One region of the Streptomyces sp. NPDC007095 genome, then DNA from elsewhere that is predicted to be linked to it. Evidence: riboswitches for the same ligand, from Rfam matches in the RefSeq annotation. Region 1 holds a riboswitch; each other region holds the start of a gene.
The links. Region 1 has a riboswitch for cobalamin ahead of ABZ656_RS11920 (HoxN/HupN/NixA family nickel/cobalt transporter). Riboswitches for the same ligand answer to the same signal wherever they lie in the genome.
Positions count from the first base shown of each region.

Region 1 (2,182 bases):
CGACGCCGCGGTTCTTCTCCGGGACGGCGACCAGGCGGGCCACGGTCCCGTGTTGCGGTGGGGCGTACCGTTCGGGCTCCGAACGCCGGGGGCTGTGAGTGCAAGCGGCCACCGAGACCGGTGGGCCCGCCGCCAGTGCAGCCGACGTCAGCAGGCTGCGACGCCGAACAGGAACACCGGCCGCTTCCTCGGGAATTCCATTCGCCTTCGCCACGGCCGCCTCCGCACCCGCCGGTGATCCCGGCATCGCCCTCGAACCAGGTGCGCGAAGCTAGCAGCCTCGCCCGGTCTCTCCGTGGCGCCTGCAGCGCACGACGCGCCTCACCACGCCATCGGTCCAGGGCCGGGAACCAAGCGGCCATCGGCCCCGACTACATACAAATTGAGGTGACCGGGATTCGCGGGACGGCTCCCGTTTCGGACCGGCCCTGCGGGCTGGGGCACAGCGGAGTCGTTCATGCCGGTCGCGATCGCCAGGTCCGACGTACGGCGAGGGGGCCTGTCTGCCGCGGGGCCATGAAGAGGGGAGGGCGGAGAGGCCAGGAGAGCGGGGAGAAACGCTCGGCCCAGGGGGGCAGGATGCGGCCGGGCTCGCCGATGGTGTCGATGACATGGCAGATCCGGTGTCCGTCGATGAGGCGGTGGTGGGAGTGCTCGGCGGGAACGAGGCACACGGGGACCTCCTCTCGTGTGGCCCGATGTGATCTTGGATACCTGCGTGGCGGCGCAGCTGTGCAGCCGTGCGTGTTGGCCCGTACGGTGGGCAAGCCGTGGTGTTCGGGAAGACCGGTGACAGCCCTTCGCGGGGTTCAGACCGGAGCGGCCCTCGCCACTGTGATCGGGGAGTATCCATCCCAGTTGTGCACGGTCACTGTTCGCCGCCCGGCGGACGGGAAGGCCGGGACGGACACGCACGCACCCGTAAGCCAGGAGACCGGCCACGGCACTTCACGAGGTGATCCACGAGGTGCTGGAGCGTGATCGTATGACCCTGCCCACCGAGTCCACACACTTTCGCTGGAGGCGCGAGGACACCGTCCGTACCGCCGGGCTGCTGGTGGTGATCGCCGCGCTGCACGTCGTGGCGTTCGGCATCCTGTTCCTGCTGGTCGTGCCGGGGCACTACGAGGTCGGTTCCAAGGCGTTCGGGCTCGGCCTAGGGGTGACCGCGTACACGCTGGGCATGCGGCACGCGTTCGACGCCGATCACATCGCCGCGATCGACAACACCACCCGCAAGCTGATGGCCGACGGCAAGCGGCCGGTGTCGGTCGGCTTCTGGTTCGCGCTCGGTCACTCCAGCGTGGTGGTCGCCATGGCGGCCCTGGTCGCGGGAGGCGCACAGCTCGCCGGCACACTGCTCAACGACGACTCCCGTACCCACCAGACTCTCGGGGTCGTCGGCACGACTGTCTCTGGGACCTTCCTCTACCTCATCGCGGCGCTCAACCTCGTGGCGCTCGCCGGCATTCTGCGGGTCTTCCGGGCGATGCGATCGGGGACGTACGACGAGGCCGCTCTGGAACAGCACCTGGACTCGCGCGGGTTCATGAACCGTGTCCTGGGCCGCTTCACCAGGTCGATCACCCGGCCCGGGCAGATGTTCCCCCTGGGTTTCCTGTTCGGTCTCGGCTTCGACACCGCGACCGAGGTCACCCTGATGGTGATGGCGGGCAGCGGTGCCGCGGCCGGGCTGCCGTGGTACGCGATCCTGTGCCTGCCGCTGCTGTTCGCCGCAGGGATGAGCCTGTTCGACACGCTCGACGGCACCTTCATGAACTTCGCCTACCAGTGGGCGTTCTCCAACCCGGTGCGCAAGGTCTTCTACAACCTCACCATCACCGGCCTGTCCATCGCCGTCGCCTTCCTGATCGGCACCATCGAACTGGTCGGGGTGCTGCACGAGAAGCTCGATCTGCGCGACGCGGTGACCGGCTGGATCGCCGGGCTGGACCTGGACAACGTGGGCTATGTCATCGTCGGCCTCTTCGTCGTCGTCTGGGCGGCGGCGCTGGCGTACTGGCGGCTGGCCAGGGTGGAACAGCGGTGGTCCGCCCGTCTCGGAGCGGGTGGCTGACACTCGACGCGTGATCCATCCTCACGCCGCCTGTCCGGGTCGGCGAAGAGCAGGGACGCCGTGCTTGCGACCTCTTCGTCGCTGCGGCCTCTGCGCGAGAGCCGG
Region 1 is NZ_JBEYFS010000026.1:32,703-34,884, forward strand. It holds gene ABZ656_RS11910 (ferritin-like protein) at 1-43, opposite strand, end outside; gene ABZ656_RS11915 (hypothetical protein) at 456-674, opposite strand; cobalamin riboswitch at 755-958, shown strand; gene ABZ656_RS11920 (HoxN/HupN/NixA family nickel/cobalt transporter) at 986-2,077, shown strand.

Region 2 (2,182 bases), on a different contig from region 1:
GCACCGGCACCACCGGCCACCTCGTCCCCGCCACCGGCACCGTCACCCTGCTCCTCACCCAGGTGGCCATGGAGAACCCGACGCCGACCCCGCTGATGCGCGACTTCTGGCGCCGCACCGCTCAGTGAAGCAGCGTCCGGATCAACTCCTCGGCATCCCCGAGGAGTTGGACCTCATGTGCGCTCATGGTCGGATTGGCGGCCCGCCGCACCCGCGCCTGCGCAAGCCCTTCCCGCGTCACCCGGTCCGCGTTCCCGTCGAGCATCGCGACCAGCGTCTCGCGGGCCGGCTCCGCGTGGACCTCAGCGCCGACGGCGACCTGCGCGAGGATCACGGCGGACATGCCCCAGTCCAGACCGGGCGGCCCGTCCTCGGCGTTGGACCAGTCGATGACCTTCGGGCCGTCCGGGGTGAGCATCACGTTGTCCGGGTGCAGATCCAGGTGCAGTACGCGGACGCCCACGTCACCGGAACCCCGACCGGGCACGGCGTGCAACGCGCGCAGCAGTCCGGCAAGCACGCCACCACCCTCCCGCGCGCCGATCTCCCCCGCCTCGAACGCCGCCAGCATGGTCGGCCCCGAAAGCCGCTCCATCACCATCTCGGTCCGGCTCGCCGCCCGCACGGCCGGCGTCGGATATCCGTGCTCCCGCACGTACTCCATCACCGCCGCCTCGGCCGCCGCGTCCCCCCACCCGTCCCGATCCCGCCGCACCACCCAGCCCCGCTCCCCCTCCACCTCGAAGACATCCGCCGAACGCCCCGAACCGATCAGTCTCCCCGTCCGCATGGCTCCGAACCTATCCGCCGCCACAGCCGCTCCTCAGGCGATTCCTACGGGCCGGTACAGTAAGCAGGTCGTCATCACACCCGTACGCGGAGAAGCCGGTGCAATTCCGGCGCTGACCCGCAACCGTGAGCCACCCACAGGCGTGGCAAGCCGGATCGCCTCGTCCGGGACGTGACCGGCTCGTGCCACCGGCAGCCCGCCGGTGGCCGGCACCGTCGAGGGATACGGGGCCGGAGCCGCTCGGGGCCAAGCCTGCGCCCGGTGCTGCCCGGCTTCCGCAGGGAGAGTCATGCTTGTTCGCCGCAGCGCCGCGGTACTGGCCGCCACCGTAGTGATCGGTACGGCCCTGGCCCCGGCCGCCGTGGCCGAGGGCGCCTCGCCTTCGCCTGCCCCGGCGATACCCTCCGGCCTCTACGGCACCACCGACCCCACCTACGACGGTGTCTGGCGGCAGTCCCTCGCGCTGCTCGCCCAGCACACCGTCGGTGTGAAGCCCGCGGCGAAGGCCGTCGACTGGCTGGCCGGGCAGCAGTGCGCGAACGGGGCGTTCGCGGCGTACCGCGCCGACGCGTCGGCGAAGTGCGACGCCAAGACGATGGTCGACACCAACAGCACCTCGGCGGCCGTGCAGGCCCTCGCCGCGCTCGGCGGCCACGGCGGCGAGACGGACAAGGCCGTCGCATGGCTGAAGTCCGTACAGAACAAGGACGGCGGCTGGGGCTACACCGCGGGCGGCGCGAGCGACGCGAACTCCACGTCCGTGGTGATCGGGGCGCTGGCGGGGGTGGGCTTGAAGCCGAGCGATGTCTCCAAGGGCGGCAAGTCGCCGTACGACGCCCTCGCGAAGCTGTCGATCCCGTGCGGCGGGGCCGACGGGGGCGCGTTCGCCTACCAGCCGGACAAGAAGGGCAAGCTCGCGGCCAACGCGGACGCGACGGCGGCGGCCGTGGTCGGAGCCCTGGGCAGGGGCCTCGCCGGTGAACCCCTGAAGCCCGTGGCCGACCCCCTCTCCTGCGGGACCGCCGACAGCGCCGGGCAGGCGGCCCGGAACGGCGCCGCGTACCTCGTCAAGGCGCTCGCCAAGGACCAGCACCTCACGTCGACGATGCCCGGCGCCAAGGACCAGCCGGACTACGGCAACACGGCGGACGCGGTCGTCGCGCTCGCCACCGCCGGGCACGGCGACAAGGCGGCCGACGCGATGCGCTGGCTGGAGGCCCACTCCGCGCAGTGGGCCGAGCAGAGCGGACCCGCCGCGTACGCGCAACTCGTCCTCGCCGCCGACGCGGCGACGTTCGACCCGCGCGACTTCGGCGGCCGGGACCTCGTCAAGCAGCTCAACGCCACCGGCCCCGCGCCCGCGTCCCTCCCGGCCGAGCCCACGGCCTCCTC
Region 2 is NZ_JBEYFS010000213.1:8,050-10,231, reverse strand. It holds gene ABZ656_RS45560 (serine hydrolase domain-containing protein) at 1-128, shown strand, start outside; gene ABZ656_RS45555 (phosphotransferase) at 122-790, opposite strand; cobalamin riboswitch at 839-968, shown strand; gene ABZ656_RS45550 (prenyltransferase/squalene oxidase repeat-containing protein) at 1,080-2,182, shown strand, end outside.
Region 2: another riboswitch for cobalamin. It lies ahead of ABZ656_RS45550 (prenyltransferase/squalene oxidase repeat-containing protein); the one in region 1 lies ahead of ABZ656_RS11920 (HoxN/HupN/NixA family nickel/cobalt transporter).

Region 3 (2,182 bases), on a different contig from region 1:
CGAAGGCGGCCACCGCGGCGACGGTGGCGTACCAGGTGCCGATCCTCGGTGCCAGCCGCCTGCCCAGGATGGTGGCGGCGATCGCGAGGAGCACGCTGAGCACCATCATCAGGAAGTACAGGGTGGTCCGCTTGCCGATGGTGTCGGGGTTGCCGACCGACGGCGGGTTGGCCGGGTACTTCAGGAACGGCACGACGTACACGGCCAGCAGCGCGCAGCCGGACAGCAGCAGTGCGGTCGCCCGCGGGCTGAAGCGGCCGACGCGGCCGAGCGCGAAGGAGAAGGCGAGCGCGGCGATTCCGCCGAAGGCGACGCCGTAGACCAGAACGCCGGTGGCGAGACCGGCGGTGGACTGCAGGGAGCGGGAGACCATCTCCATCTCGTGCTCGTGGGAGTGGGCTTCCTCGAAGCTGATCGCGCTGTCGACGTTCGGCTCACCGAGGAAGTAGGCGGCAACCAGGGCGAGCAGGCCGGCACCGAGGCCGGCGAGCATGCCCCGCACGAGGAGATTTCTTACCGTCGCGGAGTTCATGGGAGTGCCGGGGTTCCCCTCGGTCAGTGGCAGGGGAAGCCGAGAAGGTGGCGGGCGTCGTGCACCCACTCGTGGACGTCCGAGCCGGAGACGACGGAGGTGGCGCCCTGTTCGGCACCGACGAAGTACAGCAGGACGAGCATCAGGATGCCGAAGAAGACCGCCCACGGAGCTATCGCCTTGAGCGGCAGCTTGGCGGGAACGACGGGGGTGGTGGTTGTCGGCTGGGCGACGGTCTGCGCCATGGCAGGACCTCCTCGGGAGTTCGCGTCCCATCTCGGTGGTGCACTGGACGACGGCTACGGGTCTGACTCACGAGAGGTCCCAGCGGGCTGGAGCCTCTCGTTCACAGTGGCGCGACCGTGCCGGTTTCCCACCGGCTTCCGTCTTGCCGTCATCGATATCGCACCGACCGTACCGCGTGTCGGGTGCGGGGCCAAGACCGCGCCACCTGGCGTGATCTTCCTCTCGCGCCAGGTGGCCGATCCCGGGTGAACAGCGGGTCAGCGGTGGCGGAACCCAGTTGAGTTCGGGCCCCGGCCCCGCTCTCAGACCGAGGGGGACCGGTCCGCGTCCTGGGACTCGGGCGTGTCCGTCGTACGACCGAGCTTCTGTGCCTCCTCCAGCGTGCGAGCGCCGCGGAGGGGGGAGAACGTGAGCCAGAAGGAGACGACGAGGTAGGAGACCCCGACGGCCCACAGGGCCGTGCCGGGTGACAGGGCGTCGGCCAGGGCACCGCCGACGACGGCTCCCAGGGGCAGCGTGCCCAGGGCGACGAGGCGGTAGCTCGCGGTCACCGCACCGATCTGGTGCTCCGGCGGAATGGCCTGCCGCAGGCTGACGGCGAACACGTTGAACAGCGCGACACCGAAGCCGTTCACCACCATGGCGACCGACGCGAGCACGGCGACGTACCCGCCTGCCCGGCTGACGGCGGGTACGAGCAGCAGACCCACCGCGGCCAGCACCGCACCCAGGGCCAGCACACCGCCGACGGCCCACCGTTGGGTGAGCCGGGTGGCGCAGAGCGAACCGATCAGGGCCCCCACACTGCCGATGCCGGTGATCACGCCCACCGTGGTGCCGCTCATGTCGAGATCACGGACGGCGAACACCAGGAAGACGGTCAGAAAGGCCTTCTCGTGCAGGTTCGACAGGCCGGCCTGAACGCACAGGTCCCGGATCGGTCGCAGGGACCATGTGTAGCGGAGCCCGGAGCCGATCGCCTTCAGCGCCGACTCACGAGGCTGTTCAGGGGCCCTGACGCCCCGCAACAGCAGACCGCTCACGGCGGCACCGGCGGAGCACGCGGCGGCCACCGTCAGGGTCGGCGACACCCCCAACTGGCCGACCAGGAAGCCGGCCGCGGCGGGACCGGCGAGGGTGCTGACCGAATACGTCGCCTGGTGCAGGCCGTTGGCCGCGGCGATGGAGTTCAGCGGCAGGAGCCTGGGCAGCGTGGACTGGTAGGCGACTTCATAGAAGACGGTGGCGACACCGATCACGGCGGCGGCGGTGACAAGTTGGCCGAAGTTCAGCCCGTCGGCCGCCTGGAACGCGGCGAGCACCGCCAGCGCCGCGCCCTGCGCGACACTCGCGGTGACGAGGGTGCGGCGCGGCGGGTACCGGTCGACCATGACGCCCGCGACC
Region 3 is NZ_JBEYFS010000018.1:42,628-44,809, forward strand. It holds gene ABZ656_RS09070 (CbtA family protein) at 1-532, opposite strand, end outside; gene ABZ656_RS09075 (CbtB-domain containing protein) at 556-777, opposite strand; cobalamin riboswitch at 812-960, opposite strand; gene ABZ656_RS09080 (MFS transporter) at 1,081-2,182, opposite strand, start outside.
Region 3: another riboswitch for cobalamin. It lies ahead of ABZ656_RS09075 (CbtB-domain containing protein); the one in region 1 lies ahead of ABZ656_RS11920 (HoxN/HupN/NixA family nickel/cobalt transporter).

Region 4 (2,182 bases), on a different contig from region 1:
TCGCCGCCCAGACCAGCGCCGCGACGGCCATCCTGGCCTCCTCGCACATCGGCTTCTCCCTCTCCACCACCCAGGTCTGCTCCGGCGCAGTGATGGGCTCGGGCATCGGCCGCAAGGGCGGCGTGGTCCGCTGGTCGACCGCGACCCGGATGTTCGTCGCCTGGGGCCTGACCCTGCCGGCCGCCGGTCTGGCCGGCGCCTCCGCCGAGTTCCTGACCAAGCAGGGCACGTGGGGCATCGTCCTCACCGGCGCGCTGCTCGTCGCCGGCGCCGGCACCATCTGGAAGCTCTCCCGCCGCCAGCCGGTCACCGTCGACAACGTCAACGACGTCGACGCCGAGCCCGCGGGCGTCGTCACCGCCGCGATCGCCGCCGTCACCCCGCCGCCCGCGGGCCCCGTCACCGGCGACCTGTCCGGCGACCTGAAGACCACCATCCCGTCCCCGGACGCGGAGCCCACCCGCCCGGCCACGGTGTAAGGACAGAACAGCATGCACATCGACTGGGCAGCCCTCGGCTCCGTCTTCGGAGTCAGCCTCGTGACCACCGTCGGCCTCGTCGGCCTCTTCACCCTCGGCATCGTCGGCCTCTCCAAGCGCGAGTCCGCGTCCGCCCAGGGCGGCTCCGCGACCCTCGCGGTCACCGGCGCGTACGTCTGCTTCGCGGCGTGCGCCGCGGCGGTGGCGTACGGCATCTTCCTGATCGTCGGCAAGTAACCCAAAACGGGCACCACTTCGAGTGGGGTGCGGGACGGATCACCGTCCCGCACCCCACCTGTATGTGGGCCTTCGCACACTCTCCCCGCGCAGGTCAACAGCAAGTTGACGGGTCTTCCAACCCGTGGTGGACTGCCGGAGCCAAGTACGGCGACAGAAGAGGAAGCCGGTGTGAATCCGGCGCGGTCCCGCCACTGTGACCGGGGAAGGAACTCCCCGGGAGCCAGGAACTCTCCCCGCCGGTCTCGTCGAACCAGGGCGTGGACACCCTGAGTGAGGACATAACGCCATGCGCGGCTGCCCAAGTGCCCTGCGAGCGACGGTTCCACCCGACCTGACGGTCGGCTGACCCCGTGCGTGCCGATCGCGTCTTCGCGTACGGCGCCGCCGCCGGACTCCTCGGTGACCTGCTGCTCGGCGATCCCCGCCGGGGGCATCCGGTCGCCGCGTTCGGGCGGAGCGCGGGCACCGTGGAGCGGGTGCTGTGGCGGGACCACCGCGGGTGGGGCGCGCTGCACACCGCCGTGTGTGTGGGCGGTGCCGCCGGACTCGCCGCCGTCGCTTCCCGTGCCGTACGCCCCTCACGTGCCGCGTCCGTCGTGCTGACGGCCGCCGCCACCTGGGCCGTCGTCGGGGGCACCACGCTCGGGCGGGAGGCCCGGGCGATCGGTGGCGCCCTCGCGGACGGGGAGATCGAGACGGCCCGGGAGCGGCTGCCGCATCTGTGCGGGCGCGATCCCCAGGCCCTCGACGCCGACGGCATCGCGCGCGCCGTCGTCGAGTCCGTCGCCGAGAACACCTCCGACGCCGTGGTGGGCGCCCTGGTGTGGGGGGCCGTGGGCGGAGTCCCGGGGCTCGTGGGCTTTCGGGCCGTCAACACCCTTGACGCGATGGTCGGTCACAGGTCGCCCAGGTACCGGCGGTACGGGTGGGCCTCGGCTCGGCTCGACGACGTCGCCGGGTGGCCGGGGGCTCGTCTCACCGCCGTGCTCGCCGCCCTCGCGGGTGACAGTCCACGAGGGGCCGTACGGGCCTGGCGCGCCGACGCCGTCAAGCATCCGAGCCCCAACGCCGGGCCCGTGGAGGCCTCGTTCGCGGGGGCGCTCGGAGTGCGTCTGGGCGGCACCCTCTCCTACGGGGGCCGCGTCGAGCACCGGCCCGAACTCAACGGCGCCGGGCGCGCCGTACACGTCGACGACATCGAACGGGCCGTACGGCTGTCACGGCGTGTCGGCTGGCTCGCCCTCGGCGTGAGTGCCGGCGGGCGGCTGCTCGTACAGAGGCTGCTCGTACAGAGGCTGCTCAGGAAGGGGCGTACGTCATGAGCGGCGGGCTGCTCGTCGCCGGGACCACCTCCGACGCCGGCAAAAGCGTCGTGACCGCCGGGATCTGCCGGTGGCTGGTGCGGCAGGGCGTCAAGGTCGCGCCCTTCAAGGCGCAGAACATGTCCCTGAACTCGTTCGTGA
Region 4 is NZ_JBEYFS010000020.1:6,376-8,557, reverse strand. It holds gene ABZ656_RS09695 (inorganic phosphate transporter) at 1-479, shown strand, start outside; gene ABZ656_RS09690 (hypothetical protein) at 492-716, shown strand; cobalamin riboswitch at 828-970, shown strand; gene ABZ656_RS09685 (cobalamin biosynthesis protein) at 1,070-2,041, shown strand; gene ABZ656_RS09680 (cobyric acid synthase) at 2,038-2,182, shown strand, end outside.
Region 4: another riboswitch for cobalamin. It lies ahead of ABZ656_RS09685 (cobalamin biosynthesis protein); the one in region 1 lies ahead of ABZ656_RS11920 (HoxN/HupN/NixA family nickel/cobalt transporter).